Geobacillus stearothermophilus ATCC 12980: one gene and its partner. The protein of the gene in region 2 binds, or shares a complex with, the protein of the main gene of each other region. Links are inferred from orthologs where the notes say so. Each region holds a gene or a part of one and is shown on either strand. Other genes may lie near its edges. The genes, in order: QSJ10_RS10060 and spoIIQ.

What was found.
Region 1: the proteins of spoIIQ (region 2) and QSJ10_RS10060 are in contact, whole or in part, in a crystal structure (PDB 3TUF), measured with the Bacillus subtilis proteins. The link is inferred for Geobacillus stearothermophilus ATCC 12980 from one-to-one orthologs.

The regions. Positions count from the first base shown.
Region 1 is NZ_CP128494.1:1,846,845-1,861,467, forward strand. What follows is about bases 7,191-9,974. They hold QSJ10_RS10060 (SpoIIIAH-like family protein), read right to left. Parts: upstream 8,967-9,974; coding sequence 8,415-8,966; downstream 7,191-8,414. Other genes in these bases: accC (acetyl-CoA carboxylase biotin carboxylase subunit), read right to left, coding at 7,191-7,734; accB (acetyl-CoA carboxylase biotin carboxyl carrier protein), read right to left, coding at 7,750-8,274; spoIIIAG (stage III sporulation protein AG), read right to left, coding at 8,993-9,631; spoIIIAF (stage III sporulation protein AF), read right to left, coding at 9,637-9,974. In the rest of the region: dxs (1-deoxy-D-xylulose-5-phosphate synthase), read right to left, coding at 1-1,726; QSJ10_RS10015 (hypothetical protein), read left to right, coding at 1,797-1,952; QSJ10_RS10020 (polyprenyl synthetase family protein), read right to left, coding at 1,949-2,842; QSJ10_RS10025 (exodeoxyribonuclease VII small subunit), read right to left, coding at 2,846-3,076; xseA (exodeoxyribonuclease VII large subunit), read right to left, coding at 3,073-4,419; bifunctional methylenetetrahydrofolate dehydrogenase/methenyltetrahydrofolate cyclohydrolase FolD, read right to left, coding at 4,430-5,284; transcription antitermination factor NusB, read right to left, coding at 5,371-5,763; QSJ10_RS10045 (Asp23/Gls24 family envelope stress response protein), read right to left, coding at 5,964-6,368; more of accC, read right to left, coding at 6,379-7,190; more of spoIIIAF, read right to left, coding at 9,975-10,248; spoIIIAE (stage III sporulation protein AE), read right to left, coding at 10,259-11,422; spoIIIAD (stage III sporulation protein AD), read right to left, coding at 11,435-11,830; spoIIIAC (stage III sporulation protein AC), read right to left, coding at 11,842-12,048; stage III sporulation protein SpoIIIAB, read right to left, coding at 12,065-12,577; spoIIIAA (stage III sporulation protein AA), read right to left, coding at 12,574-13,491; QSJ10_RS10100 (YqhV family protein), read right to left, coding at 13,552-13,833; and 2 more genes. UniProt on the Bacillus subtilis protein: Involved in forespore engulfment. Forms a channel with SpoIIIAH that is open on the forespore end and closed (or gated) on the mother cell end.
Region 2 is NZ_CP128494.1:2,689,840-2,704,554, forward strand. What follows is about bases 11,166-14,041. They hold spoIIQ (stage II sporulation protein SpoIIQ), read right to left. Parts: upstream 13,113-14,041; coding sequence 12,219-13,112; downstream 11,166-12,218. Other genes in these bases: spoIID (stage II sporulation protein D), read right to left, coding at 13,243-14,041. Also shown: UTP--glucose-1-phosphate uridylyltransferase GalU, read right to left, coding at 1-862; QSJ10_RS14595 (hypothetical protein), read right to left, coding at 979-1,659; QSJ10_RS14600 (tyrosine-protein phosphatase), read right to left, coding at 2,074-2,838; polyisoprenyl-teichoic acid--peptidoglycan teichoic acid transferase TagU, read left to right, coding at 3,068-4,009; QSJ10_RS14610 (SGNH/GDSL hydrolase family protein), read right to left, coding at 4,041-4,457; QSJ10_RS14620 (hypothetical protein), read right to left, coding at 4,926-5,291; 3-hydroxyacyl-ACP dehydratase FabZ, read right to left, coding at 5,451-5,888; QSJ10_RS14630 (DNA-directed RNA polymerase subunit beta), read right to left, coding at 5,941-6,273; QSJ10_RS14635 (flagellar hook-basal body protein), read right to left, coding at 6,285-7,106; QSJ10_RS14640 (flagellar hook-basal body protein), read right to left, coding at 7,128-7,958; QSJ10_RS14645 (rod shape-determining protein), read right to left, coding at 8,082-9,083; sporulation transcriptional regulator SpoIIID, read right to left, coding at 9,187-9,450; QSJ10_RS14655 (BsuPI-related putative proteinase inhibitor), read left to right, coding at 9,760-10,269; QSJ10_RS14660 (hypothetical protein), read right to left, coding at 10,290-10,418; QSJ10_RS14665 (chromate transporter), read right to left, coding at 10,464-10,682; more of spoIID, read right to left, coding at 14,042-14,271; murA (UDP-N-acetylglucosamine 1-carboxyvinyltransferase), read right to left, coding at 14,606-14,715. UniProt on the Bacillus subtilis protein: Involved in forespore engulfment and required for anchoring membrane proteins on the forespore side of the septal membrane. Forms a channel with SpoIIIAH that is open on the forespore end and closed (or gated) on the mother cell end.

The DNA of each region.
Region 1 (14,623 bases), 850 kb from region 2 along the record:
CAAATTCAAGCACGGCGCTGCCAAAGCCGCCCTGCAGCACAGCTTCCTCGATCGTCAAAATCGGCAGGCGGCTTTCGAGCAGTTCAAGAAGCACCGCTTCGTCCATCGGCTTAATAAAGCGGGCGTTGACGACTTTGACCGAGACGCCTTCTTTCGCCAATTGGTCGGCAGCCTCAAGCGCCATGGAGATCGTTGTCCCAAACGTCAAGATCGCCGCATCGCGCCCATCGCGCAGCACTTCCCACGTGCCGATCGGAATCTCTTTCAGCTCCTCGTCAAGCGGAACGCCCAGGCCGTTTCCGCGCGGGAAACGCATGGCAATCGGCCCGTCATCGTAGCGGATAGCCGTATACACCATGTGCTGGCCTTCGTTTTCATCTTTTGGCATCATCAGCACCAAGTTCGGCACATGGCGCAAAAAGGCGATGTCAAACACCCCTTGGTGCGTTTCGCCGTCGGCGCCGACAAGCCCGGCGCGGTCAATGGCGAAAAAGACGTTTAAGTTTTGCCGGCATACGTCATGGACGACTTGGTCGTACGCGCGCTGCAAAAACGTCGAATAAATGGCCAAAAAAGGTTTCATCCCTTGCGTCGCCAGCCCGGCCGCCAGCGTCGTCGCATGCTGTTCGGCAATGCCGACATCAAACATCCGATCCGGAAATTCGCTTGCAAACCCTTCCAACTTCGATCCGACCGGCATCGCCGGCGTAATGGCCACGATGCGCGGATCCGTGCGCGCGAGCCGGCGCACCGTTTCGCTGACAAGCGCGCTCCACGACGGCCCGGCTTCCTTCGTTTTCACAAACGCACCAGTTTCAATTTTGTACGGGCCGGTGCCGTGCCACGTTCCCACTTTGTCGTTTTCCGCCGGACTGTAGCCTTTCCCTTTTTTCGTGATCACATGCACGAGCACCGGACCTTTCATTTTCTTCGCATAACGCAAATTTTCAAACAGATCCTCAAAATCATGACCGTCCACCGGTCCTAAATACGTAAACCCGAGCTCTTCGAAAAACACGCCGGAAACGAGCAAGTATTTTAAACTGTCTTTCAAACGTTCGGCCGTGGCCGCCAGCTTGCCGCCGACCGCCGGGATGCGCTTGAGCAACAATTCAAGCTCATCTTTCACCCACTGATATTTGCCGGCTGTTCGCAACCGTCCGAGGATGTTGTGCAGCGCCCCGACGTTCGGGGCGATCGACATTTCGTTGTCATTTAAAATGACAATCATATCCGTTTTTTCATGGCCGATATGGTTGAGCGCCTCGAGCGCCATGCCGCCGGTGAGCGCCCCGTCGCCGATGATCGGCACGATGTATTCATCCGTTCCTTTTAAATCGCGGGCGATCGCCATGCCCATCGCTGCCGACAGCGACGTTGAGCTATGGCCTGTTTCCCAGACATCGTGCTCGCTTTCGCTCCGCTTCGGGAAGCCGGACAACCCCTTGTACTGGCGGAGCGTGTCGAACTCAGCAGCGCGCCCCGTCAAAATTTTATGCACATACGCTTGATGCCCGACATCCCAAATGAGTTTGTCTTTCGGGCTGTCAAACTCCCGGTGCAGGGCGATCGTCAGCTCGACGACCCCTAAATTTGGGCCGATGTGTCCTCCCGTTTTGGACAGCTTTTCAATTAAAAACCGCCGAATCTCGGCGCTTAACTGTTTCAGTTCCGGAATGGACATCGTTTTTAACACGCGCGGATGTTCAATTTTCGTCAAATCCAAATGAGATCACTCGCTTTCATTCGGTCATTCTCCGAGCCGATTCCCTAGAATACAGGTAGTATTATTATACATGATTCGCCGCGAAAAATCGACTTTTTCCGCCAACGCCGGCCTTGGCGCCACTGTATGGCCGCGGCGCGAAGATGAAAGACCTATCATGGGGCGGAAGCAAAAAAGCAACACAGCCGCCCTTGCTCCGAAGCAAGGGCGGCTGTTCCGCTTTTAATGGTCGCGGGCGGCGACCAGTTCGCAAATATAGGCGAGCGCGGCGCCGTCAACGTCAGCGTTCCGTAAATGGCGCTGCGCCGCCTCGATATGGAACGCCAACTTTTCCTTCGCGCCGGCAAGCGACAGCAACGCTGGATACGTCGCTTTGTTGTTGCTTTGGTCGCTGCCGACCGGCTTGCCGATTTTTTCTTCTGCCCCTTCAATATCGAGAATATCATCGCGAATTTGAAAGGCAAGGCCTAGATGGGCGGCGAATTCGTCAAGCTCCCGCGTTTGCCGGGCATCAGCGCCGCCGATCAAGGCGCCGGCGTGCACGCTGTATTGCAGCATTTTCCCGGTTTTATGCCGATGAATGTATTCGAGCTCCGAAAGCGTCAGCGTTTTCCCCTCTCCTTCCATATCGGCTGCCTGACCGGCGACCATCCCTTCCGGACCGGCCGCTTTCGCCAGCCGTTCGATGAGCCGAAGCCGGACGGAAGGAGGGATGCGCTCATCGTCGATTTCGGTGATCAATTGAAACGCGTACGTCAACAACCCGTCCCCCGCCAAGATGGCCATCGCCTCGCCGAACACTTTATGGTTCGTCGGCTTGCCGCGCCGCAAATCATCGTTGTCCATGCTCGGCAAATCATCATGGATCAAAGAGTACGTATGGATCATTTCAATCGCGCAGGCGACGGGCAATCCGACCGCCGGGTCTTTGCCGAGCGCCCGAACGGTGGACAGAAGCAGCAACGGACGGATTCGTTTGCCGCCGGCCTCCAATGAGTACGCCATCGCCTTTTTCAGCTTCGCCGGCCCTTCTAAGCGCTCTATATAACGGGAGAGCGCTGTTTCCACCGCCTGTTTTTGCTCGTTGAGAAACTGTTCAACTGAAAGCTGCGCCACCGCTTACTCCTCCTCCGGCGAAAAAGGCACGAGCTGACCGTCTTCGCGCAACATATACTCGAGCTGTTTTTCGACGTGCTGCAGTTTATCATGGCAAAGTTTCGACAGCTTCATGCCTTCTTGAAAAAAGACGATCGCCTCTTCAAGCGGCACATTTCCTTCCTCGAGCCGTTCGACGATTTCCTCAAGCTTTTTCATCGCTTCTTCAAACGTCAGCTCTTTTTCTTCGCTCATATTGTTTTCTCCTCCACTCCCGTCACTTGACAATCGACTTGTCCGTCTTGAATCCGGATGGACAGGCGCTCGCCGACCTGAAGCTGGCCGATTCGTTTGACAAGCTCGCGCCGCTCATTGTACACCAAACTGTAGCCGCGCTCCATGATACGGAGCGGACTGAGCGCCTCAAGCCGCGCGACATGGGAACGAAAGCGGAGCGCATGGCGCTCTAAGGCGGTGCGCATCGCTTTTTCAAGCGCGCCGGCAGCCGCTTTTTGCCGCTCCTTCGTCCGCTCAAGCTCGGCCGCCGGGTGATGGCGCCACAGCCGCAGGCGCAGCTCACGCCATTGTTGGCGCTTCTTGTCGAGCAACCGTTCGCGCTGGCGGGCGAGCCGGTCGAGCAACACGTCAAGCTGCTGCTCTTTTTGTTCGTACAGCCGCCTTGGATAGCGGAAAGCGTACGATGCTTGAAGCCGCCGCAACCGTTCCTGGCTGGCAGCGAGCTGTTCTTTCATGGCGCGGATCATCCGCCATTTCCGCTCGGCGAGCCGCTCAGTCAGCTCCCCGACGTGCGGCGCAGCCAGCTCTGCTGCCGCCGTCGGTGTCGGCGCCCGCAAATCGGCGACAAAATCGGCGATCGTAAAATCGGTCTCATGGCCGACGGCGGAAATGACCGGCACGCGCGAAGCAAAGATGGCGCGGGCGACGATTTCTTCGTTAAACGCCCACAATTCTTCAATCGAACCGCCGCCGCGGCCGACAATGAGCACGTCAACCCCGCCGAACTCATTTGCCCGCTCGATGGCGCGCACGATTGACAGCGCCGCCCCGTCGCCTTGGACGAGCGCCGGAAACAAAATGATTTTCGCAAGCGGATAGCGGCGGCGGATCGTCGTCATAATGTCGCGCACCGCCGCTCCGGTCGGCGATGTAACAACGCCGATGCAGCGCGGAAACGCCGGAAGCGGCTTTTTATGGACGGGAGAAAACAGCCCCTCCGCCTCGAGCCGCTGCTTCAGCTGCTCATACGCCAAATACAGGCGACCGATGCCTTCCGGCTGCATTTCTTTTACATATAGCTGGTAGTTCCCATTCGGCTCATAGACGGAAATTTCCCCACGCACAAGCACGTTCATCCCATCTTCGGGACGGAACGGCAAATGTTGATTGTAGCCGGCAAACATGACCGCGGCAATGCGCGCCTGGCTGTCTTTTAAGGTAAAATACATATGGCCGCGCGAATGCTGCTTAAAGTTGGAAATTTCACCTTTCACCCATAAATCGCGCAAATGCGGGTCGACGTCAAATTTGCGCTTAATGTATTTCGTCAGCGCCCCGACGGTGACGTATTTCACTTCCATCGAAACCGCCTCACTTCACGGCGAGCTGCCGGGCCGCTTCGATCGTGTTGTGCAACAGCATCGTAATCGTCATCGGACCGACCCCTTTTGGCACCGGCGTGATATAGCCCGCCACTTCTTTGACGGCGTCAAAATCAACATCGCCGCACAGTTTGCCGCTCTCCAAACGGTTGACGCCGACATCAATGACGACAGCTCCCGGTTTGACGTGGTCCGGACCGATGAGACGCGCCTTGCCAACCGCGACGATCAAAATGTCAGCCTGCCGCGTGACGGCCGGCAAATCAGGCGTTTTCGAATGGGCGTAGGTGACGGTCGCATGCTCGCGCAAAAACAGCTGGCCGACCGGTTTGCCGACGATGTTGCTCCGGCCGACGACGACGACATGCTTCCCGGCAATGTCGATGCCGGCAGATTTGACCATCACGAGAACGCCATGCGGAGTGCACGGAAGAAACGCCGGCTGGCCGATCATCATTTTCCCGACGTTGATCGGGTGGAAGCCATCGACATCTTTTTCCGGGGCGATCGTTTCAATGACCGACCATTCGCGGATATGCTCCGGCAACGGCAGCTGCACTAAAATGCCGTGCACCGCCGGATCGCCGTTCAGTTCGCGGATTTTCGCCAACAGCTCCTCTTCGCTGATGGACGCCGGAAATGTGTAAAGAAATGAACGAATGCCCACTTCAGCGCACGCTTTTTGCTTCCCTTTCACATACGAATGCGACGCCGGATCGTCGCCGACAAGAATGACGGCCAGCCCCGGCTCAACGCCGCTTTCCTTCAACTTCGCTGTTTCTTCCGCCAACCCGGCGCGAATCGTTGCGGCCAGTTCTGCTCCGCTGATGATTTGTGCTGTCATCGTATCTCGTTCCCCTCTCCTTGTTCGTCCATCCATATCGGTTTGCCTGACTTGACGCCGAAAGCTTGCGCAGCCGGCGGCCTGTCCTATTTTTGCAGCGCCGCCTTCACTTTCGAAAGCACGCCGTTGACAAAACTCCCGGATTTCCAATCGCCGAATTTTTTCGCCAGCTCGACCGCTTCATCGAGGCTGACGCTCACCGGCACATCGTCGACATACTTCATCTCATACGTCGCCATGCGCAAGATGGCGCGGTCCACATTGGCCACCCGCTCAAGCGTCCACTTTTCCAAATTGGCACGCAACAGCTCGTCAATTTCCTCCTGGTGCTCGACGACGCCTAGTACAAGCTGGCGCAAAAATGGATCCGCTTCGCTGCTTCCTGCCACATTGGCCAGCGCCTCCTCCGGCGGAATGTGCCCGACGTCGATTTGAAACAGCGCCTGCAGCGCTTTTTCCCGCGCTTCATGCCGCTTCATTGCCTTCCCCCTCTCTAAATACGAACATTTATATTAAAATCTTATCATATTTTTCGGAAAAAGCCAGACCCTTCCCGTCGCCCGTCTTGCTGCCGATTTTACACCGCCGGCTCCGCTGATGGCCTCGTTCATTACAATAACAGACTTTGACGAAAAAAACAAAAGGCGGCTGCTCCGAAAGCAGCTGCCTTCTGTTTTTGTCACCGTTGTTCGACGGCGTCGTGCTCCTGTTTTCCGCTTTCAAACTGAATGCCGACGATGTGCACGTTTACTTCGCTCGTTTCCAAGCCGGTCATGTTCCAAAGCGCCTGGCGCACGTTTTCCTGCACCTTTTTCGCCACGTTCGGGATCGACGCGCCGAACTGGACGAAGCAATAAAGGTCAATGACAACCCCGTCATCGCGCAAATCGACTTTGACGCCTTTGCCGTGATGCTTTTTGCCAAACCGCTCGGCAACGCCAGCGGCGAAATTGCCGCGCATTTGCGCAACGCCATCGACTTCGCTGGCCGCGATGCCGGCGATCACCTCGATCACTTCCGGTGCAATTTCGACTTTGCCAAGCCCGGTGTACTCCTGTTCGGAGTTAAACATATGTTCAGACATGGGGCACCTCCTATTCCGCCTTCATAATATCATATAACTCCAAAAACTTCGTATTAAACTCGCCGCTTTGGAATTTCTCATGCTCCATTAATTTTATGTGAAACGGGATCGTCGTATGAATGCCTTCAATGACAAACTCCGAAAGAGCCCGTCTCATGCGGGCGATCGCCTCCTCACGCGTCGGCGCGTGAACGATCAGTTTGGCGATCATCGAATCGTAATACGGCGGAATCGTATAGCCCGGGTAGGCGGCGGAATCGACGCGCACGCCCGGACCACCCGGCGGCAAGTACATGGCGATTTTCCCCGGCGACGGCATAAAGTTTTTCGCTGGGTTTTCCGCATTGATGCGGCATTCGATCGCCCAACCGTTAAAGGAGACGTCCTCTTGGGTGAGCGACAGCTTTTCACCGGCAGCGACGCGGATCTGTTCTTTTACTAAATCGACACCGGTAATGAGCTCGGTGACCGGGTGCTCCACCTGAATGCGCGTATTCATTTCCATGAAATAAAACTGTTTGTTCCGGTGGTCATAAATAAATTCGACCGTGCCGGCGCCCGTGTAGTTGACCGCCTTGGCCGCCTTGACCGCCGCCTCGCCCATCCTCCGGCGCATGTCGTCGTCAAGGGCCGGCGACGGCGCTTCTTCGACAAGCTTTTGCAGCCGGCGCTGGATCGAGCAGTCGCGCTCTCCTAAATGAATGGTGTTGCCATATGAATCGGCGAGCACTTGAATTTCGACATGGCGGAAATCTTCGATATACTTTTCAATATAAACGCCAGGGTTGCCGAACGCCGTCGCCGCTTCTTGCTGGGTGATGTTGATGCCTTTGACGAGCTCTTCTTCGTTGCGAGCGACGCGAATTCCTTTCCCACCGCCGCCGGCCGTCGCTTTGATGATGACCGGGTAACCGATTTCAGCGGCGATCGCCCGCGCCTCCTCAAGACTTTCAATAACGCCGCGCGAGCCCGGCACAATCGGCACACCCGCTTCCCTCATCGTCTCGCGGGCGATGTCTTTAATCCCCATTTTGGCGATCGCTTCCGGGCTCGGGCCGATGAACGTGACATTGCATTCGCGGCACAGCTCGGCAAACGCCTCGTTCTCCGCCAAAAAGCCATAGCCCGGGTGAATGGCGTCACAGCCGGTCAACGTGGCAACGCTCATGATGTTGGTGAAATTCAAATAGCTGTCTTTCGAGGCGGTCGGCCCGATGCAGTACGCCTCATCCGCCAGCTGCACATGCAAGGCGTCGCGGTCAGCCTGCGAAAAGACGGCGACCGTCTCAATGCCGAGCTCCCGGCAGGCGCGAATAATGCGGACGGCGATTTCCCCGCGGTTCGCCACCAACACTTTTTTGATCATCGTCCGTTCTCTCCCTTATTCAGGCTTGACCAAAAACAACGGCTGACCGTATTCGACGAGCTGGCCGTTTTGCACGAGCACCTCGACAATTTCGCCATCGACTTCCGCTTCAATTTCATTAAACAGCTTCATCGCCTCGATGATGCAAACAACCGTATCTTTTTTCACTTTGTCGCCCGGCTTCACATACGGCGGCTTGTCCGGCGCCGGCGCTGCGTAGAACGTGCCGACCATCGGCGATGTAATTTGATGCAAGTTGCCTTCCACAGCCGGCTTTGCTTCTTTGGCCGCCGTCGGTTCCGTTTCCGGCGCCTGCTTCACTTCCGAAGCCGCCACTTGGACAGGCGCAAGCGCCGGGGCCGCCGTCGGTTCGACCGCTGCCACTGCCTGTGCGGGCGCCGCCGGTGCGGCTGCCGGTGCAACGGCGACAGCAACCGCTTTTTTCATATGTACTTTCGTTTCTCCTTGCTCATATACAAATTCATCGATTGAGGATTGATCGACCAACCGAATCAATTCGCGGATTTCTTGAATTTTCATCGTTCTCACACCTTTCTCCAAGTGTCAGCCCGTCTTTCGCAGGCGGTGATCAAACGTATTCATAACGATTATACACACAACTGCAGGGCAAACGAAAGGTTTTTATGCAAAAAAAACTGCTCTGGCAAAGAGCAGCGCGTTCATCCGGCCGGCTGGAACTCGACGGTGACATATTGGGCATCCGGAATTTCTTTTTTCACCATATGAATGACTTCATTCGCCGATTTAGATGAGCTTTGTTTCGCTTTGATCGTCACGCGCACTTGGTTGTCATCGGCGCGCACGAGCACGTCTTCATACCCGCCTTTCGATTTGATGAGCGTCTCCAACGTTGCTTCTTTTTCGGACAATGCTTGCAATTTTTCAATTTTGTCGAGCGCTTCACTTTTTTCTTCCTCCGTCGCGTTCGCTGAAGCGACAATGGCGTTCAGCTCATCGCGCAGCCGGCTCCGTTCATCCTCAATTTTCATGCGCAGCGCTGTAAACAAATCATCGCCTGCGGTTGACGGCTCCTCTTTCGCTCCAGTCTCTTCCACCGCTACGCTTGGTTGTTTGGCCGGCTTTTCTGTTTTCTCATTCGCGGTGAGCGCCGGGCTGTTGCCCATCTCTTTCGGCGCCGTGACATAATACACCGACAGTACGACTACTAAGCTTAGCATCGTCAACAGCCATACCGTTTGTTTTTTCAACATGGCGATCTCCTCTCCCCTTACTTGAGTCATTTTTTCGGCAAGACCGCGACGCGGTAGCTCGGAACGTTTAACACGCGCGTCACCGCCTCGACGATCCATTTTTTAATTTGCAAGTTGTCGGCCCCTTTGGCGACGACAAGCACACCGCGAATATCCGGCTTTTTCGTGGCGACAACAAGCGGCGTTTCCTCGTCGCCATTGCGGATGATGATCACTTCTTCGTTTGTCGACTGATTTTCAATCGTCCGTTTTCCGCCTTCCTTGTCGCTTTCTTCGGTCGTTTGCTGCTGGGTCGAGCGTTTTTTCTCAAACAGCTTCAGCTCGGTTGAGTCAAGGTTGACGACAACGGTGACATCCTCAACCCCTTCAATTGCTTCGAGGGCGGCTTTCAACTCCTTCTCGTACCGTTCCTCATAGGCGGCGATCACTTTATCCTTTGTCTCCTTGCTCGACAAAAACGCCGGCTCGGACGGGGATTCCGGCTGATTGGCGGAAGGCTTGGCTTCGGCATCGTCTGCGCTACCTGCAAAGTGACTCGCCGCCATGAGCGCCACACCGGCCAGCAGCAGGACAACGACATATGAGAACGGCATGTGTTTTCGCGCCCCTTCCCCGTTCCCGTCTTTGGGCGGGGAAGAAAGAAATCGTTTGAAAAACGAGAGCATCCCCCCTATTCCCTCCCTCTAAATTGCACGGCAATTTTATTTTCATCGACTTCCCATTTGCCGGCGAGAAAGGCGCGCACCTCTTCAGCCAGCGAGGCATCGCTCTCGGGCAAAGCCGGCGGCTTTATTGTATCGATGACAACCGGCTCCACCGCGCTGGAAGGGCGTTGTTTCAAAAGCGCCACTTCAATCGTCTTGATGTCCTCTGGCATACGCCAATTTTCGTTGTGATCGGCGTAAACTTTGACATCAGCCTTCAATCCATACTTTTCCATCAACTCCCCGTTTACGTCGTTTTCGAGCTGGACAGCCATTTGTTCTAAAATATATGCGCGTTGTGAAGCTTGTATTTCTTTTTTCTGTTGTTCCATTTGATTTTTTATCTCCTCTTCCCCCTTGAAGCCTTCGGAAAAACGGGCAAGTGCTGAAGCGACAAGCTGATCCGGATCCGCCGAAGCCATCCGGAGCACCGGCGTCAACATAATTAGGAGAAGCAAAAGTCCGACGACCATTTTGACATATTTTTGCATCGTCCCGGACGGCAGCAAAAAATCGATGATGATGGCAAACAACAAAAACAAAATGATGTTCGTCACCCATTCAATCACAAGCTGCATAACGTTCCTCCTAGCGGACCATCATCGTAATATTCCCTGCCATAACCATGACGGTGAGGCTGAAGAAAAACATGAGCGAGACGATCAAAAGCGCCGCGAGCACATAGGCGATGCTTTTGCCGATAATGTTGAGGCAAGACAGCACCGGACTGCCGCCAAGCGGCTGCAACAGCGCGGCTGATAGTTTGTAGATGATGACGATGGCGAAAATTTTCACCGCCGGAAAGATGGCAATCATCAACAACACAGCCACCCCGACCAATCCGACCGCATTTTTGAGCAGCATCGAAGCGGCAACGACCGTATCGGCTGCATCAGTAAACAGCTTGCCGACGACCGGGATGAAGTTGCCGGTGACAAATTTCGCCGCCCGCAGCGCCACCCCGTCCGCCACCGCCGCTGTTGCCCCCCGCACCGACATAACGCCAAGGAAAACCGTCAAAATGAGGCCGAGCAAACCGAGGGCGGCCTTGTTCAACAAATCGGCAAGCTGGGTCGCCTTGTACCGGTCGCTGAGCGTGCTGACGACACTTAAAAGCGCCGCTAGCAACAGAAGCGGGAGCGTGACATATTCCACGACAACGCCGGTTGTGTTCATCAAAAACAAAATGATCGGATGGAAAAACGCCGCCGATACGACGCCGCCGGAGGAGGCGAGCAAGGCGAGCAAAAGCGGAACGAGGGCGATGATAAAATGGCTCATCGTCCGCACCGCCTCGAGCGCATAGCCGGTTGCGAGGCGGAAGCTGTTTAAGGCGAGCAATAACAGCACCATGTAGACGACGGCGTGGGCGATTTTGCTTACCTCCTGCTGGGCGAACGCGTTTTGCAGCGATTGCAGCACGGTGCTGAAGACAGCGAGCAAAATGAGCGTCCCAAGCAGCTTCCCGTTGACTTGCAGTTCATAAAATAAATAACGGGCGAGCGCTTTCAGCCACTCGACGGGCGACCATTGCCGGTCGCCGCTTAAAAAATCGGAGAGCGGCCCTTTTTCGCTTTCCGGCAAAAAGCCCCCATACTCATGGACGATCGTTTCCCAATAACGGCGGATGTCGCTGACATCCAAATGAGCGAGCTGCTCGCTGACGTACGGCCCATCGCTCGCAGCTTGTACGACGAACGGGCAAAAAAAGAGAGAGAGCAACCCCGCAATGAGGAACGCTGTCCGCTTCAATCCGTTCCCTCCTTATCGCGCCGCCGGAATGAGGCTGATGACCGCTTCAATGATGGCAGTCAAAATTGGGACGGCGAGCGCCAAAATGACGATTTTGCCGCCGAGCTCAATTTTGGCAGCGATCGCCCCTTGGCCGGCGTCTTTGGAAATTTGCGCGGCAAACTCGGCGATGTAGGCAATGCCGATAATTTTCAACATCATTTCCAAGTACACCATTTGAATGTGGGCGCCTTCCGCCATCTCCCGCAGCGTCAGCAAAATATTGCTGATTTGGTCAACAAGAAGTAAAAAAATGGTGCATCCGACAAAAACAGTCAATAAAAAGGAGAGGCTCGATTTTTGTTCTTGCAGCAGCACAACGAGGAACGTCGCCACCAACCCGAGGCCGACGATTTGCAAAATGTCCATGGCCTCTCCCCCTATCCGCGGAACAAAAAGACATCTTTAATTTTTTGAAACAAATCGCTTACAATCGAAGCGACCATAAACAAAATATAAATAAAGCCGAGCAGCGTCACCCACTGGGCGTATTCTTTCCTTCCCATCTGGTCGAGCACCGTATGCAAAAACGCGATGACGATGCCGACGCCGGCGATTTTTAAAATGATATCGACATCGATGCCCATTCGTCCTGCCTCCTGTCTACATGAGTAAAATGACGAGCAGCAGCCCGGCTAACACGCCTAAACTTTTCGCCATTTTGCCATAGCGCGCCTGATCGTCCAGCGCCTCCGCTTCCTCCCGCTCAAGATGGGCGAGCGCCAAGGCGATTTGCTGTTGCTGGGTGAGCCGGTCATACTGGCCGAGCGTGGCGCCAAACTGTTTCATTACTTCCCACTCTCCTTGTTTGAGCGCGGTCTTCCCCCATACAGCCCGCAAGCTTTTTTCCCATGCTTCGGCCACGCTCGTTTCACACGCATGCAACGCCGCCGCAAACTGGGCAAACAGCTCGCCAATCGGAGCGGCCGTCTGGCGGGCGATATGCTGAGATGCCTCGGCAAGCGGCGTATGTCCGTACATCACTTCCGCTTCGAACGCCCTGAGCGCCGCTTTCAGCTGGCGAAGCTGGCGCGGCCGTTCGTACAAGGCGCGGGCGGCTGCCATCCCCATCCAAGTGGAGGCGGCAAGAATCAACAAGGCGCCCAGCCACTTCATCGGCCCGCCACCGCCCGCTCGTACAGCACGGCGCCGTTGGCGTCAACAATGCGCCGGATGAAGCCGGGATGCGGGACGTTCGTCAACTCAATAAACCGTTCAAACACCCGTTGCTCCATGACCGGACGCAGCGTCGGCCGCTGCCAAACATCTCGAACGGTGCGCCCGTGCACGGTCGTCCATATCGAAACGCCGGCATTCGCCGCCTCCAGCACCGCTTCGCTGTCTTCCTCGCGCCCAATTTCATCCACAATCATGACATCCGGACTCATCGAGCGAATCATCATCATCATCCCTTCCGCTTTCGGACAAGCGTCCAACACATCAAGGCGTGGGCCGAACGAAAATTGCGGAATGCCTTTCACGCAGCCGGCGATTTCCGACCGCTCGTCAACGATCGCTACCTTTTGCGCCGGAATGCGCCCAGTTCCGCTGCTGATCAGGCGCGCCGCGTCGCGCAACAGCGTCGTTTTGCCGGTCTGCGGGGAACCGATGATCATCGTATGGCGCCAGCGCCCATCATACACATACGGAATCAGCGGATCGGCAATGCCGATTTGCTCTTTGGCAATGCGGATGTTAAAGGAGGCGACATCGCGGATGGCTTTCACCTTGCCCCCTTCTGTAACGACTTTGCCGGCGAGCCCGACGCGATGGCCGCCTTCAATCGTCATAAATCCACGCCTCAGCTCCTCTTCGACGGCATAAATCGAATAATGGCTCAACTTGTTGAGCAAGTACACGCCGTCCTCTTTCGTCACTTCATATGGCAGCAAGCGGGCCTTCCCATCGACGATCACTTCAAGCGGCCGGGAAATACGGATGCGGATTTCTTCGATGCTGCGCCCCCAGGAAGGCATCTGCTGCAACACAGCGGCGATCGTTTTCGGCAAAATTCCCCATACCGCTTCCATGGCCCTCCCCCTTTTTGGTGGACTAGTCTATATGTATGGGCGGAAGATGCTGTTTATGCCTTACTTGTAAATGCCGAACAAAATGAGCGCCACCCCGAGCGCGATGAACGCGAGCCGAGAAAACGAAAGCTCATCCGCCAGCGAAAGCAGACCGATCGCCATCGTTACGATCAGCACAGTCGGGCCGACAGCAGCGAGCACGGCGTTAATGGCGAGCGCCTTTCTTACATCATTAAAGACCAACATCAGCAGCGCTGCACTCAGTTCAATAAGCGCCGACAACATTCGCATGCCCGCCATCGCCAAAACGGACGAATCGATCGATCGCAGCCAATGTTTCATGTGTCCCTCCTCAAATAGAGATGGATTAGTACAAACGTATGCGGGAACAAGCCGTTTCAGAAGAAGTTTTTGCCGGTGAAAACGGGGATGGACAACGAAGCAGGACGGGGCACCTTTGGCGCATAAAAACAGCACCGGCCCGGAACATTCCGGATCAGTGCTGCCCTTGTTCAGGTTCTTACGCCCGTGACACGTATGTGCCGTCAGCCGTATTGATGATGAGGGTGTCGCCTTCGTTGACGAAAAATGGCACTTGAACGACAAGGCCGGTTTCAAGCTTGGCCGGTTTCGAACCGCCGGAAGCGGTGTCGCCTTTAATGCCCGGCTCGGTTTCAACAACTTTCAGCTCAACGGTATTCGGCAGCTCGATGCCGATCGTTTCGCCCTGGTACATCATGATGAACACTTCCATATTTTCTTTCAAAAACTTGAGCTCATATTCGATTTGCTTTGCCGGCAGCTCAATTTGCTCATATGTTTCCATGTCCATAAAGACGTGTTGATCGCCGTTGGCGTACAAATATTGCATTTTGCGCGTGTCAATTTGCGCCCGGTTCACTTTTTCGCCGGCGCGGAACGTCCGCTCTTGAATGGCGCCGGTGCGCAAATTTCGCAGTTTCGAACGGACGAACGCCGCACCCTTGCCCGGCTTGACGTGCTGAAACTCAAGGACGCGCCAAATCTCGCCGTCGACCTCGATGGTAAGTCCTGTGCGAAAATCGTTGACTGAAATCATTGCCCGAAATCCTCCTCACGCTATCCGTTATAAAATGATCAGTTCTTTCGGCGA
Region 2 (14,715 bases):
TTTTAAGAATTTGTTCCATAAATTGAATCAAATCTTCTCTTAACTCCTCATTCTGCAACGCAAACTCAATCGTCGTCTTAATAAACCCGATCTTTTCTCCGACGTCATAACGCTTGCCTTCAAATTCGTAGGCAAACACACGCTGAATTTCGTTCAGCTTTTGAATCGCGTCGGTGAGCTGGATTTCGCCGCCGGCGCCGGCTTCTTGTTTTTCAAGGAATAAGAAGATTTCCGGTGTAAGTATGTATCTTCCCATAATGGCTAAGTTCGATGGCGCGGTGCCTGGCGCTGGTTTTTCGACGAATTGGCGGACTTGGTAGCGGCGTCCGTTTTGTTCGCTCGGGTCGATGATGCCGTAGCGGTGTGTTTCGTTGTCAGGTACTTTTTTGACGCCAATCACAGAGCTAAGTGTTTGTTCGTATTGATCGATTAATTGTTTTAAACACGGCGTTTCCGCTTGGACGATGTCGTCACCAAGCAGAACGGCAAACGGTTCGTCGCCGATAAAGTTGCGCGCGCACCAGACGGCGTGGCCGAGCCCTTTCGGTTCTTTTTGACGAATGTAGTGAATGTCGACTTTCGATGGCTCTTTTACTTTTTCGAGTAAGTCGTATTTGCCTTTTTCAATTAAGTTTTGTTCAAGTTCAAACGCGTTGTCGAAATGGTCTTCGATGGCGCGTTTTCCTTTCCCTGTGACGATGATAATATCTTCAATCCCTGATGCGATTGCTTCTTCAACGATGTATTGAATCGTTGGCTTGTCAACAATCGGAAGCATTTCTTTCGGCATCGCTTTCGTTGCTGGCAAAAATCTTGTGCCGAGCCCCGCTGCCGGGATGATTGCTTTGCGTACTTTTTTCATGTGGTACGTAACCCCCTATGTATAGTTGGGCCCCTATGCCCCCGCGCATCGGTGCAACCGCAGCTGCGCCGATGCGCCGATGCATATGGGCATAAAAAACAGCCCCTTTTCGGGACTTAGTTTGGCAGTTTTGATTTCAGATTTAAAATTTCTTTTTCATGATCGATCAGTTTGTCAAACATCACATCGGATCGGCGCTGCAAGTACGAGACGGTGACATCGACGGATTTTCTGATGCTCGTGACATCGTTTAAAATGAGGGCTTGATTGTGTTTGGAAATGCGCAGCTCTTCGAGGATTCGCTCTTGCATCTGCTTCATGCCGGCCATCTCGTGTTCTAGTGTTTGTTGGCCTTGTTGCAGCTGGGTGATGTCTTTTTGGATTTGGGAGACCGTCGTTTCCAATGTCCGTTGGCCTTCTTGGAGCTGAATGACCTCACGCTGCAATGCATTCTGGCCTTCTTGCAACTGGACAATGTCTTTTTGAATTTGGGAAACCGTCGTTTCCAATGTCCGTTGGCCTTCTTGCAGTTGGGCGACATCACGCTGCAACGCCTTCTGCCCTTCTTGAAGCTGGGCAACGTCCTTTTGAATTTGGGAAACCGTGGTTTCTAATGTCTGTTGGCCTTGTTGCAGTTGGGTGACATCCTTCTGAAGTTGTGATACGTCTTGCTGCAGCTGCGATACGTCTTGACGAATGTGCCCGACTGCGCCTTCCAACCGCTCAAGCCTGTCGTGGACTGGTTTCAGTTCTTCTTGCAAGACGGAACGAAGCAATTCTTTCAGCTCTTGGCTCATGGCTTCACCTCCCTGATCTGATTATAGCATGGCCAGTGAAACACATAGAAACAAAGTCAGTTAGATCGGGCATCTAACCCGCCCTCACGCCACACCCTCGACGACGGGCGTCTAAGGTGCCGGGACCGTCATCGTCCCCACCCACGGCATGGCCGAGTGCCTCCGTTGATAACGGTAAGGAGACATCACCGGAAAAAGCGCGAAGCAAGAAAACGGCCTGTCTTTAAGACAAAGAAGCCGCTGCTAGGAATCTCTCGCCGCGCGCCGAATTGTCTTAAAGAAAGAGCCGCTGCTATTGGATGCCGTTCGACATGATCCTGAATCGTTCTACAAGAAACAAGCCATGTTTCGACACCGAACGGACAAAAAAAGAAGTATCTCTTCTACTTTTTTATATCATACTCCCAACTATTTCTAAAAGAGGCCGAGGAACTTTTTCTTTCTCACTCGCTGCGGCTCATCGCGGAATACGGCTTGGCCGCGGATGAGCTGCTCGGCGTTTTCGCGGAAGTAGTGGAGCGCCTCGGTGCCGAATTCTTTGCGGACCGTTTCGTACGCCTCGCGAAGGCGGAACGGCCGCGTTTTCGTGTTATGGACGTCCGAGGCAATGAAGTGGGCCAAGTTCGCTTCGATCAGCTGAAAGGAGAACGTTTTGATGTTCTTGCCGAAATGGCCTGTAACGCTTGATGCCGTCAGCTGGGTCAAGGCGCCGCGTTTGACGAGCTGGTACAGACGCTCTGGATATTCGATGATTTCAACGTTTCGCTCCGGATGGGCGATGATCGGGGTGAACCCTTTTACTTGCGCATCAAAGAGGAGCTGTTCCGCATACTTCGGCACATGATCGGACGGAAATTCGATCAAAATGTATGGCGTATCGGCAAGCGTCATCACCTCGCCGCGAGCCAGGCCGTCAAGCAAGTCGCCGTGGATGCGCACTTCCTGGCCTGGAAGCACGTTCAAGGTAATGCCGCGCCGTTTCAATTCGTCGTTCAACTCAGTTGCCAAGGAAAGGACAGCTGGTCTTGGGTTTTCATACGTCCCATTTTGATGATGGGGAGTGGCAATGATCGTCGTGATTCCTTCCTTGGCCGCAGCCTGCGCCATGGCGATGGCGTTCTCCATCGCAGCCGCTCCGTCGTCAACACCGGGCAAGATATGGCTGTGAATATCGATCATCGTCCACTCCTCCTTTTTTCGCTCTGCTAAACATCTATGTATGGTAACATAGGAAAAACAGTCTATCAATGGGAGGAATTTGTCTAGTGTTGTCGAAACAAAAGGGAGTTCCCATTGGTAATAGGATCCATAAGGAAACGATTGAAAGTTCAGTTGTCTTCACTCGGAAAACGGTCTATAATCGAAATGGCATGCACGAAAATTTCGCAATGGAAAAGGAAGAGTGCGCATGAGAGCAGAACGTCGAAAAAAGAAGAAAACATGGCTCCGCTGGGTGGCGGGATTGCTTGTCGTGTTATTCGCTGGAGCGGGAATATTCGCCTATTCTATTTATCATCATGTGAAACAGACGGCAAACCAAATGCACGAGAACGTCAACTGGGAGTCGGAGAAGCGGAAAGAGGACGTTTCGTTTGAACGGAAAACGCCGATTTCCATTTTGTTGATCGGTGTCGATGAACGCAAAGGGGATCGCGGGCGTGCAGATACGCTGATTGTCATGACGGTGAATCCGAACAAGCAGTCGATTGAGATGGTCAGCGTGCCGCGCGACACGAGAACAGAGATTATCGGGAAAGGGACGGAAGATAAAATCAACCACTCGTACGCCTTCGGCGGGGTGGAGATGACGATGGCGACGGTGGAGCATTTCTTAGATATTCCGATTGACTATTACATTAAAGTCAACATGGAAAGCTTCCGCGACATCGTGAATGCCGTCGGCGGGGTGACGGTGAACAACCCGTTCGCGTTTACGTATGAAGGAACGCATTTCCCGAAAGGCGAGATTACATTGAACGGAGACGAAGCGCTGAAATATTCGCGCATGCGCTACGACGACCCGCGCGGCGATTTCGGGCGCCAGGACCGGCAAAAGCAGATCATTCAAGCGATTATTGAGAAAGGCGCCAGCTTCTCGTCGCTCACAAACTACAGCGATGTGCTCGCGGCGATCGGGAAAAACGTGAAAACGAACTTGACGTTTGAGGAAATGAAAGACATTCAGGCGAATTACAAAGACGCCCGCAAGCACATTAAGCAGCTGCATATTACGGGACAAGAGACGAAAATCAACGGCATTTATTACTTGCTTGTGCCGGAGAGCGAACGGTTGGCGATTTCAAATGAGTTGAAGGAGCATCTGGAGTTGAAGGCAACAGCGGCGAAGTAAATGAGACGCGCACCTTGTAAGGTGCGCGTTTTTATTGGGCGATGAAGCGCTTGGCGAGCGCATTGGCCCACACTTTGGCGCCTTCTGCGGTCGGCAGGTCGGTTTGCGGGTCGACATAGCGGTTCAGTTCTTCGCTTTGATCGTCGGGCCAGGCGGGCCAATGGTTGAGATACGGATAGCCGTTCTCATTGGCGAACGCTTCGAGCCGTTCCACTTGACGCGGATAGTAGGTCGCGTTGTAAATCGGGTTCGGCGGCTGCAAGATCACGACCGCATTCGGGGCGGCGGATTTGAGCTGGTCGATGATCGATTGGATGTGGGCGAGCGTGTCGTCGATCATCACGACGCCGTTGTCGTTTAATAAAAACGGTTCAAGCAAGACAAGATCCGGCTTATCCTTGGCCCAGTCGGCGGCGATACGCTGCCGATCGGCGTCGGCGGTCGTCAAACCGTCGTATTCGTGGACGGTGATGTGAAACTGTAGAGCTGCTGCTCCGATTTCGCTTGGTTGACGAGAATTTGTGTCGATGCCTGATAAATCGGCGTTAATAGAAAATAGCTGACCACACCGCTTACAACGGTCGCTAGCGCGGTGATCAGGACGATGAGCCAAAGCCGTTTGCGCAATGTTTCGAACAGCTCACGCAGGCTGATTGTTTCTTCCACCAGTATTCCCCCTCTCTTGTCTGTCTCCTTCTTGGTTGACGTTCGCGGTACGTACGCCCCCTCTGATGCAAAAGGGAAGGTTGTACAAATGTTTCCTCCGCAAGAACATCCCGATGTTCGACCTCTGTCCCGATCTTTCGAACATGAATCGACATTCCCATTATAGCGAATGAAGCGAAACATATCTAGCCGAAATCGGTACTAATTTTGGCCAAATGAAAAGGCCGCCTCGATCGGCAGCCTTTTTTCGTTATTCGTCTATATTATCTTTGTCGTTAGCGTCTTGCGGGTCTTCAATTGGGTCTTCGCGGTCCGGAACCGTATCGCGCTCATCATCGCCCGGTCCGTTGTTCGTGTCATCTCCCGGCGGGAGTTGATTGTTTTGGTTGTCGTTCAAATCAACATCGCGGTTGTCCGGGATGCCGTCATTGTCTTTGTCGTTGTCGACGTCATCGTCTTGGTTGATGTCATCGGCCGGGTTCACGTCTAGGTCGTTGACATCGTTTTTATTGTTGTTTGGCGGCGGCGGATTGTCTTTGTCGCCATTGCATCCGGACGCTAAAAAGAGGGCGACGATGGCGCTGAACAGTTTGAACAGCAACGCCTTTTTTTTCATGGCACCTTCTCCTTTCTTCGTGTTGTTGTGACCTTATGTAAGACCGGTCCTTGTTTATCTTTCCCAGAAGAGCGCATTTCATGCAAGGGGAATGAAACAAATGCGGAGGTGGCGTTTAGGGGAATGAACATACGCGCCCCGCAAAGGAGCGCGCGTTGGTCAGCCGTTTGTTTTCTCACCAAGGGCGAACATGAGCTCTGTTTCGCAGACGAGTTCGCCGTCGACGGTGGCGGTGCCTTTGCCTTTGCCGATGGCGCCGCGGGCGCGGAGAATTTCGACTTCCAGGCGAATTTGGTCGCCTGGTTTCACTTGCCGCTTAAAGCGGCAGTTGTCGATGCCGGCGAAAAAAGCGAGGCGGCCGCGGTTTTCTTCGCTTTGCAGGAGGACGACGGCGCCGACTTGGGCGAGCGCCTCGACGATCAACACGCCGGGCATGACCGGGTATTCGGGGAAGTGGCCGGCAAAAAACGCTTCGTTGGCGCTGACGTTTTTGATGCCGACGGCGCGCTTTCCTTCTTCGATTTCCAGAATGCGGTCAACAAGCAAAAACGGATAGCGGTGCGGGATGATGGACTGGATTTGTTGGATGTCAAGCATAGAAACACTCCTTTTTCATGATCATCAAGACGATGACGCGGCGAGGTGCTGCTTACGTCCCTTTTTCGACAAAGTCGAGAATGTGCTGCCACGTCGAGGGGCGGAACACGTCAAGCCACGCTCCGTCGCCGATGGCGCTGTAGCCAACGACCGCTCCCGCCGCAAGGCAGATGGCCATAAGAACGGTGACGATCACGAGCCGAAGCCAGATCGGGATGAGCCGGGTGCGCGCGAAACGGCGCGGCGCGGCCGCCTCCTCTTCAGCCGGAAGGGCTTGGGCTTCCGGTTCAGCGGGAGCCGGCGGGCTCTTTCTCACTCGGCCTTTCCGCCTTGCCATCCGGGAAGACGGCCGATGCATACGCTCTTGATGCCTCTCGTCACTCATCGCGATCCTCCTTATGAGGAGCGCATGCCGTTAATCAGCCCGAGCATTTGTTCCGAAATGGAAATGGCGCGGGCGTTCAGCTGATACGCTCGGTTTGTCGCCATTAGGCCAACCATTTCTTCGCCAAGGTCGACGTTCGACTGTTCCAAGGCGCCTTGCTTGACGCCGATTTGGCCACGCAAATTGCCGTTGAGCTCCCGAGCGGCGCCAGGGACATCCGGCAAGGTGAAGACGTTGTCTCCCTGGGCTTCGAGAAGCTGCGGACGGTCAATGGCGGTGACGCCAAGGTTCACGCGGGCAACAACCGCACCGCTGGCATCAGTGGCCGTCAGCATCCCGGTTGGGGAGAGCTGAAAGCCGGTTGTGCCGGTGGGAAATTCGATGGGCCGATTCGCTTCATCGAGCACCGGGCGGCCGTCGCTTGTCACGAGGGCAAGACGTCCGTCCATAGGAGTGACAGAAAAGTTGCCAGCGCGGGTGTAGCCGATCGTTGTGTCACCGTTGGCATTGGCGACTTGAACGCGAAACCATTGGTTGGCGGCGGTGAAGGCGAAATCGAGCGCGCGGCCGGTCTCGACGAGCGTTCCTTGAACAGACACAAGCATCGTCGAGGCGAGGCGCGCCCCGTTGCCGTAACGCACGCCGGCCGGCGTCTCACGTGGCGCTTCGTCGGCGGGAAGGCGGTCGACTTGCTGGGCGAGGAGCTCAGCGAAGCGCGCTTCGCGCCGTTTAAAGCCGACGGTGTTGCTGTTGGCGATGTTGTGGCTGATCGTATCAAGCCGCTCTTGCAAGGCGTTCATCGTGTTGGCGGCGGTGAGCATCGAACGAAGCACGGGCTTGTCCTCCTTTTGTCATCATTTCAGGCGGCCGACTTCATTGACGGCCTTGTCCAAGCTGCGGTCGTACGCTTGGATGATTTTTTGGTTTGCTTCAAACGTTCGGTAAGCCGCGAGCAAGTCGGTCATCGTCCGCTCAACGTCCACGTTCGACCGTTCGAGAAACCGCTGCTTGACGGTATACGTGACATTGCCGGGCGCCTGCGGCAATGGCCCTGCCGTGCTGCGGAACAGGCCGTTTCCTTCCTTCACCAATGTTTGCGGGTTGGCGGCGAAGGCGACGCCAAGGCGGGCGATTTCCCGGTTTCCGGTGATGATCGTCCCGTCGTCGCGGACGGCGAACGTTTCATTCGGAACGGCGATGCGCTCGCCGTTGCCATCGAGCACATACCAACCGTCTTGCGTGGTTAAATAGCCGTCCGGGCTCACGGTGAAATGGCCGTTGCGCGTGTACCGGATGTCGCCTTGGCCGTTTTCGACGGCAAACAAGAGCGCCCCGCGCTGCCCGCTTGCCGGGTCGACCGGGACTTGTCCATCGACTAAGGCTACATCAGTGGAGAGACCGGTTTCTTTAATATCCCCTTGGCGGAAGTTCGGGATGAGTTCTTGCATATAGACACCCGTCTGGAGCGGCCCGATCGCCGTTTGCGTCAGAATGGCGCGCGGCGGGGCGGTTGGAATCGGCTCGTCCTCGAGGCGGCTCATCAACAGTTCCGGAAACGCTCTCATCGCTCCTGCATCAGCTTTGTATCCCGGCGTTTCGGCGTTCGCCAAGTTGTTGGTCAGCATCTCGACGCGCCGCTCCTGGGCGAGCATGCCGCTCGCGGCGGTATACAATCCTCTTAGCATGACAGCTCCCTCGCTTGTCCATGAAAATTCGTGGCAGAAAGCCGCTGCCGGCGTTGGCGGGCGGCTTGTTGATTCCATTATAGGCGGGCGGGGGCGGCAGCCGCATCCCCTGCTTTTCCTTTTTTACACCAACTGCGATTTCGACGCGCGGTCGATGTTCTCAAGCATCAGCCCGGTGCCAAGGGCGACGCAGTCCATCGGATTTTCGGCGATGAACACCGGCAGCTTCAGCTCTTCGGCAAGCAACTGATCGATTCCATGCAAGAGGGCGCCGCCGCCCGTTAAGATGACGCCTCGGTCGATGATGTCGGCCGACAGTTCCGGCGGCGTGCGCTCGAGCACGCTTTTCGCGGCTTGTACAATCAAGGACACCGGCTCGCGAAGCGCCCGTTCGATCTCCTCCGAACGGACGGTGATCGTGCGCGGCAGTCCGGTGACGAGATCGCGGCCGCGGACGTCGATTTCTTCGGTCCGTGCGCCTGGGAATACCGTTGCGACTTTGATTTTAATCTCCTCGGCCGTTCGTTCCCCGATGAGCAGCTTATATTCGCGCTTGATGTAGTTTAAAATTTCCATATCGAACTTGTCCCCGGCCATTTTAATGGAAGAGGCGGTGACAATGTCCCCCATCGAGAGAACCGCCACGTCGGTCGTGCCACCGCCAATATCAACGACCATGTTTCCGCACGGCTGAAAAATGTCCATTCCGGCGCCAATGGCTGCGACTTTCGGCTCTTCCTCCAAGTACACTTTTTTGCCGCCGCTTTTTTCTGCTGCCTCTTTGATCGCTTTCCGTTCGACCGATGTCGTGTTCGTCGGGCAACAAATCAAAATGCGCGGTTTGGCGAAAAAGCCTTTTAGGTCGAGCTTGCTTAAGAAATGCTTCAGCATCGCTTCTGTAATGTCAAAGTCGGCAATGACGCCGTCTTTGAGCGGCCGAATGGCAACAATATTCCCAGGAGTACGTCCGACCATTCGTCGTGCTTCTTCGCCGACTGCGAGCACTTTGTTCGTGTGTTTATCGATCGCCACGACGGACGGCTCATTGAGCACGATGCCTTTGCCTTTGACGAAAATGAGGACGTTCGCCGTGCCTAGGTCAATGCCGATATCTCGTGAGAACATACATGCTCCTCCTTGCCTCTGCTCTGAAATCATTCCTAATAGATTATTCTACCATATTTGCCCCCCGGAATGATACTGCAAACGGCAGATGGCAAGGAAAAAGTCAGTTGTTTTTCACCGTCTGCTTTTTATACTTTTTCTTCGTTGCCTCCCCGCCCCGCAAATGGCGGATCGATTTATGGTAATCGAGGATTTGTTTCACTTCTTGGGCCAGCTCCGGATTGATCTCCGGCAGCCGTTCGGTCAAGTCTTTATGCACGGTGCTTTTCGACACGCCAAACTCTTTCGCGATGACGCGAACGGTTTTCCTCGTCTCCACGATATACTTGCCAATCTTGATCGTACGCTCTTTGATGTAATCGTGCACACCACTCGCCCTCCCTAAGTTGGATGTGAGAAGTGAGAAGTGTGAAATGAGACTCGTCTTGCCACTGATGAGCGCCGCTTTCGTTGGATGTCTTGGAAGCGTCTTCGCCGCGTCGCTTGCCGGTTGTGAACGATCCCCACCTCAACCACTCTCATTGCTGTTCAATTTGTAACATTTTATTAGACAAAACGGGAATATATACCAGAAATATCAAGGCGGACAACGGTTTTTTCACAATTTTTTTGCGGTTTGTAACGGAAGGGAAATGGGAAACGACTATGTATAGAGAGGAAAAAAGGAGGATCTGGCATGGGCAAAGGAAAAATGATCGGCGTCGCAGCCGTGTTGGCCGGGGTGGCGGCGGCGAGTGCGCTGTTTATGTATAATAGCGGCAACGAGCGCCCGCAGGCGAAAGATGATTTGCTTGGCCCCGCTCCAGCGGGCAAACCAGCGCCCACAGGCGGGAAAGGGATCATCGCCGGAACGTTGGAGCCGTCACTCACATACGAAAAGCAAAACGATGCTTACGTGTTTACGTTTACGGTCAAAAACCAAACGGAGCGCGTGCAAACGGTGACGTTCACGAGCTCGAAAAAGTATGACTACATTTTGTACCGCGATGGCCAAAAGGTGAAGCAGTACAGCGAAGGGAAGATGTTTGCACAAATTTACGAAGAGCGCACGTTAAAACAAGGGGAAGAGCTGTCGTTTCAGGAGACGTTCCGCGGCCTGGAGCCCGGAACGTATACGCTTGAGTGGTGGCTCGCCGACCAAAACTGGCCGAACGCGCGGGCGAAAGTGACGTTTACGGTGCAATGAGGCTTCGGGCGAATGACAAGTCAAACGGCCGGCCGCATGCGGCGCATGCCAAACGCCGCTCGTGCCGAGTTGGCCAACAGCCCGGTGAGAGAGGGCGTCCGTTCGCCTGTCAACGGCAACAATGACGACAAGAGGGATGTTTCCGTCACTGTGAGGAAGCATCCCTTCCATCTTTCTTTAGCCATAGAGGCCATTCATGGCGAGAGAAACACCGCCCCGTACACGAGCGCCAAGGCGATGACGTACGCCGGATGGAGGCGCCATTTGCCGAACATCAACAGGGCGCTGGTGGCAGCGAGACACACCATTTGGACGAGCCCGGCTCCTTCGTACGACTCGCGAAAAAAGTCGATCGCCATGATCCCGAGCATGACGACGCGAAAAAAAGCAAGAAATAAATGCCATTGGTTCATCGAAGTCATCCCTTTATCGTGAGTCTCACCAAGCGGCGACCGCCCCGTCCGTGTGCGGCTCCGTCCCGGCGGCAAGCACGCCGGTGTCAGGATCGCGCCAAATGATTTGTCCGCGGCCGAACGGACCTCCGTCTAAGGCAAAGCGAATGTCATGCCCTTTGCGGGCGAGCGCTTCGGCGATATGGCGCGGGAAGTGCGGCTCGACGAGCACCGTTTTTTCTTCCATCCACTGCCAGCGTGGCGCATCGAGCGCCGCTTGCGGGTTCAAGTCAAAATCGATGGTGTTCATGATCACTTGCAAATGCCCTTGCGGCTGCATAAATCCGCCCATGACGCCGAACGGGCCGACCGGTGCGCCGCCTTTCGTCAAAAAGCCGGGGATGATCGTATGGTACGGCTTTTTCCTTGGCGCCAGCCCGTTCGGATGGCGTTCATCGAAGACAAAGTTATGGCCGCGGTTGTGCAGGGCGATGCCCGTGCCTGGGACGACGAGGCCGGAGCCGAAGCCCATGTAATTGCTTTGAATATAGGACACCATATTCCCTTCGCCGTCGGCGGCGGCCAAATAGACCGTGCCGCCTTTGGGCGGCGTTCCCGGCTCCGGCGTCAGCGCCTCCGCGCCGATTTGCGCCCGGCGCATGGCGGCAAACGACTCCGACAACAGCTCGTCTGGGCTGCAGCTCATATAACGGCGGTCGGCGATGTACGCTTTTCCATCGGCAAAGGCCAGCTTCATCGCCTCGATTTGCCGGTGGTGCGTCTCGACATACGGGACGCTTGGCACGTCAAACCCGTTCATGATGTTGATGGCCATCAACGCGACAAGCCCCTGCCCGTTCGGCGGGATTTCCCACACTTCATAGCCGCGATAGGAAACGGAGATCGGCTCGACCCATTCCGGTTCGTACTCGGCGAGGTCGTCCGCCGCCAAAAAGCCGCCGTATTGCTTCGAGAAGGCGGCGATTTTTTCCGCCAGCTCGCCGCGGTAAAAGCTTTCCGCCTCCGTTTCGGCAATGGAGCGCAGCGTCGCCGCATGATCCGGAGAAGCCCACACTTCCCCGATCTTCGGCGCGCGGCCGCCCGGCGCAAACGTCGCAAACCACGAGGCGAACTCCGGCCCGTTCAGCGCTTCTTTGTACACCCGATAAGCGTTCGCCCAGTATTTGCCCAGCACCGGCGATACTTGACACAAAAGTGCTTGCACAAGCCAAGTTACACGACATGACCTATCGTCTACTTCGATCAAGCGTGCCAAGTACAAACGAATGCGAAAAACCCTCCAGCAAAAAGGGACGGCTTCTGCGCGTCGGAAGTTGAAAACAATCGGACAACGAGAAAACCGTTGGATGACGGATGTGAACCATGCTGTCACGAAGGCACTCGTTCGTCAATATGGAGAACGTACCCTTTTGGTCGCTGTGCTTCCCCGTTTGGATTTCGAAACATCAAAACCAAAAAGACCCGCCCGCTTGTCTTGGCAAACGGACAGGCCTTTTCGTCGCGTTTTTCGTTTCCTCTTGCTCGACGCCTTGTCGATTACGCTCTCGCCATGCCGATCGAGGCGTCTGGCGTTTTGTAGGAAGACGCGTCATCATGTTGGTCTTGCTCATGGTCGCTTGGCGCCGTTTTGTTGTCATCAGCCGGCGTTTGTTCGGTTTCCTTGGCCGGGCTTTGTTCACTCGGCGCGGTTTCGTCGCTTGGCGTCACGTTCTTCTCTTCGCTTGCGTTGGCGTTATCTGTTCCGGCGTTGTCTTCGGCTTTGTCGGTCAAGGCGGTCAACGGTTTGTCGATATAGTCGATCGGGTTGACCGGTTTGCCGTCTTTGCGAATTTCAAAGTGGACGTGGATGTCTGCTTGTTTGTTAAACTCGCTTTGCCCTGCCTTGCCAATCACTTCGCCTTGTTTCACCGTATCGCCTGCTTCCACTTTCACGTCGGCCAGCGATTGATAGACGGTCGTGACCCCTTGTTCATGATTGATTTCCACAACGTAGCCTAAAATCGGGTCTTTTTCCGCTTTCGTTACCGTGCCGCTTAATGCAGCCGTAACGTCAAACGTTTTGCCGTCTTGGCGCACAAGGTCGATCCCTTGGTTCGGATGGTACGTATGATCGTAAAAGACGAGGGCTGCTTCCTGTTCCTGTTCTGATGCGTTGTCATCATAGAACGGTGTTTTGACTTGCACGGCGTTCGGGTCAAGCACAGGCATCGCGATGTTTTCGACCGTTTCATTGACCGGAACAGCCGGGTTTTCCTGCTGGGCGGTGCCGTTTTTCACGGTGTCGTTTTCACCCGACTTCTCTTGTTTGCCCACTTGGAACCAAAGTGCGCCTGCGACGATCAACGCTGCGCAAGATAGATAAATAGCCGGAAATACCCAACGCTTGCGGAAGAAACGCTTCAGCGACGGTTGTTTTTGTTCCTCTCTCATGTTCATCACCTCAACAACCATTTTGAACAGAAAGAGGAAAAGATATACACGCCGAATACAATTTTTTCGCTTATTTTTTGATATTCCCCCGCATTTTATGCAAAAAAAAAAAATCGGAGCGGACGCCCCGTCATTGTTTGGCGGTCAACTTGTTCAAAAAGGCGGTCGCTGAAGAGATGCGGACGCCTCGGTAATAATGCTTCACGATGTCGGCGTACGTTTTCCCTTCTTTGGCCATAAAGTTGGCGCCGTATTGACTCATGCCGACGCCATGGCCGTAACCTTTCGTCGTAATGATGATGTCATTCCCGCTACGCACCCAGGTGAAATCACTCGACGGCAAGCCGAGCCGTTCACGCACTTCGCGGCCCGTGAACGTCTTTCCGCCGATTTTCACCTCGCCGACTCGACGGCCGGGCGTGCGCGATAAAATGACACCGACGGATCCGTCTTTTGGCAGCACGATTCCGAGCCTCCGCTCAAATTCGACGACAGACATCGTTTTTCGCTGATAAAACTTCGGGGATTGTTTGTCCCATAGGCTGACGACGCTTTTTAAATACGGGATATCGTTTTTCCAGTACGCTTCAGAATTTTCTGTATACCCGTTGCTTGTGGAAAAGAAGAGCGCTTCAATCGGTTCGTTGTTGTACGTTAAAATTTGCCCGCGCGTATCCAGAACCGCTTTGGTCACTTTTTTGATCTTCCAGTCGTAATCGCTTCCCCATAACTTCCGCAGTTCGTCATCGCTGTAATACACTTGGTGCGCCACTGTGTCGGTCACATTCGCTCCTTGCGGCAGGCGGAACGGCTGGTTGGCGAGCATCTGTTTGACGATATACGTTCGTGCCGTTAAGGCCTGCGCCTTTAACGCCTCGAGCTCAAATTCGGCCGGCATTTCCGCCGCCACCACTCCGATGACGTACTGTTCAAGGGGGATTTTTTCCACGCGCTGTTCTTTGCTTCGGTAAACCGCCACGTCAATGGACGGCCCTTCGGCTGCCTGCGAACGCTGGAGTTGTTCGTGCTTCTGCAACTGTTCCGTCAATTTCGCCACCTTCCCATCGTAAAACGGCAGGACAAGCGCTGCAGGAATGACGAGGATGGCCACAAACAGGCATAGTGCAAGTACGATGACCGGTTTCAGTCGTTTCACCATAGCCGAGCCCCCAATATGCATTTTCTAAGCCCAAGCGGACATGATCAATCAATGCCTGCATGGCTTCCGTTCGTTACTTATAGTTATGGGCTCGGACAAGTATATATGACTGTTTTCTTTCGCGTCTCCTCCTGTCCTTGAACGAGCGGATGCGCGCCCTCTTCCGTGCAGCGGAAAGCGGAGAGCCGGCATTGGCCGGCCAAGCGGGGGGGAGAGAATGCAAAAAACGACCATTCGATAAGCGTCAATTCCCGTTTTTAGGTCTGGGCGTGAGAAAATGCAAAAAACGACCATTCCCCGCCGAAACAGGCAGTTCACGGTCGTTTTTTCGCCATTATCCGTTCCATTCGATCGCTTGGATCGGGTCGAGTTGTTCTGTTTCTTCCCGAACGCGTTCAATGTCAGCGCCAAGCGCGGCCAGTTTTTCATGAAAGCGGACATAGC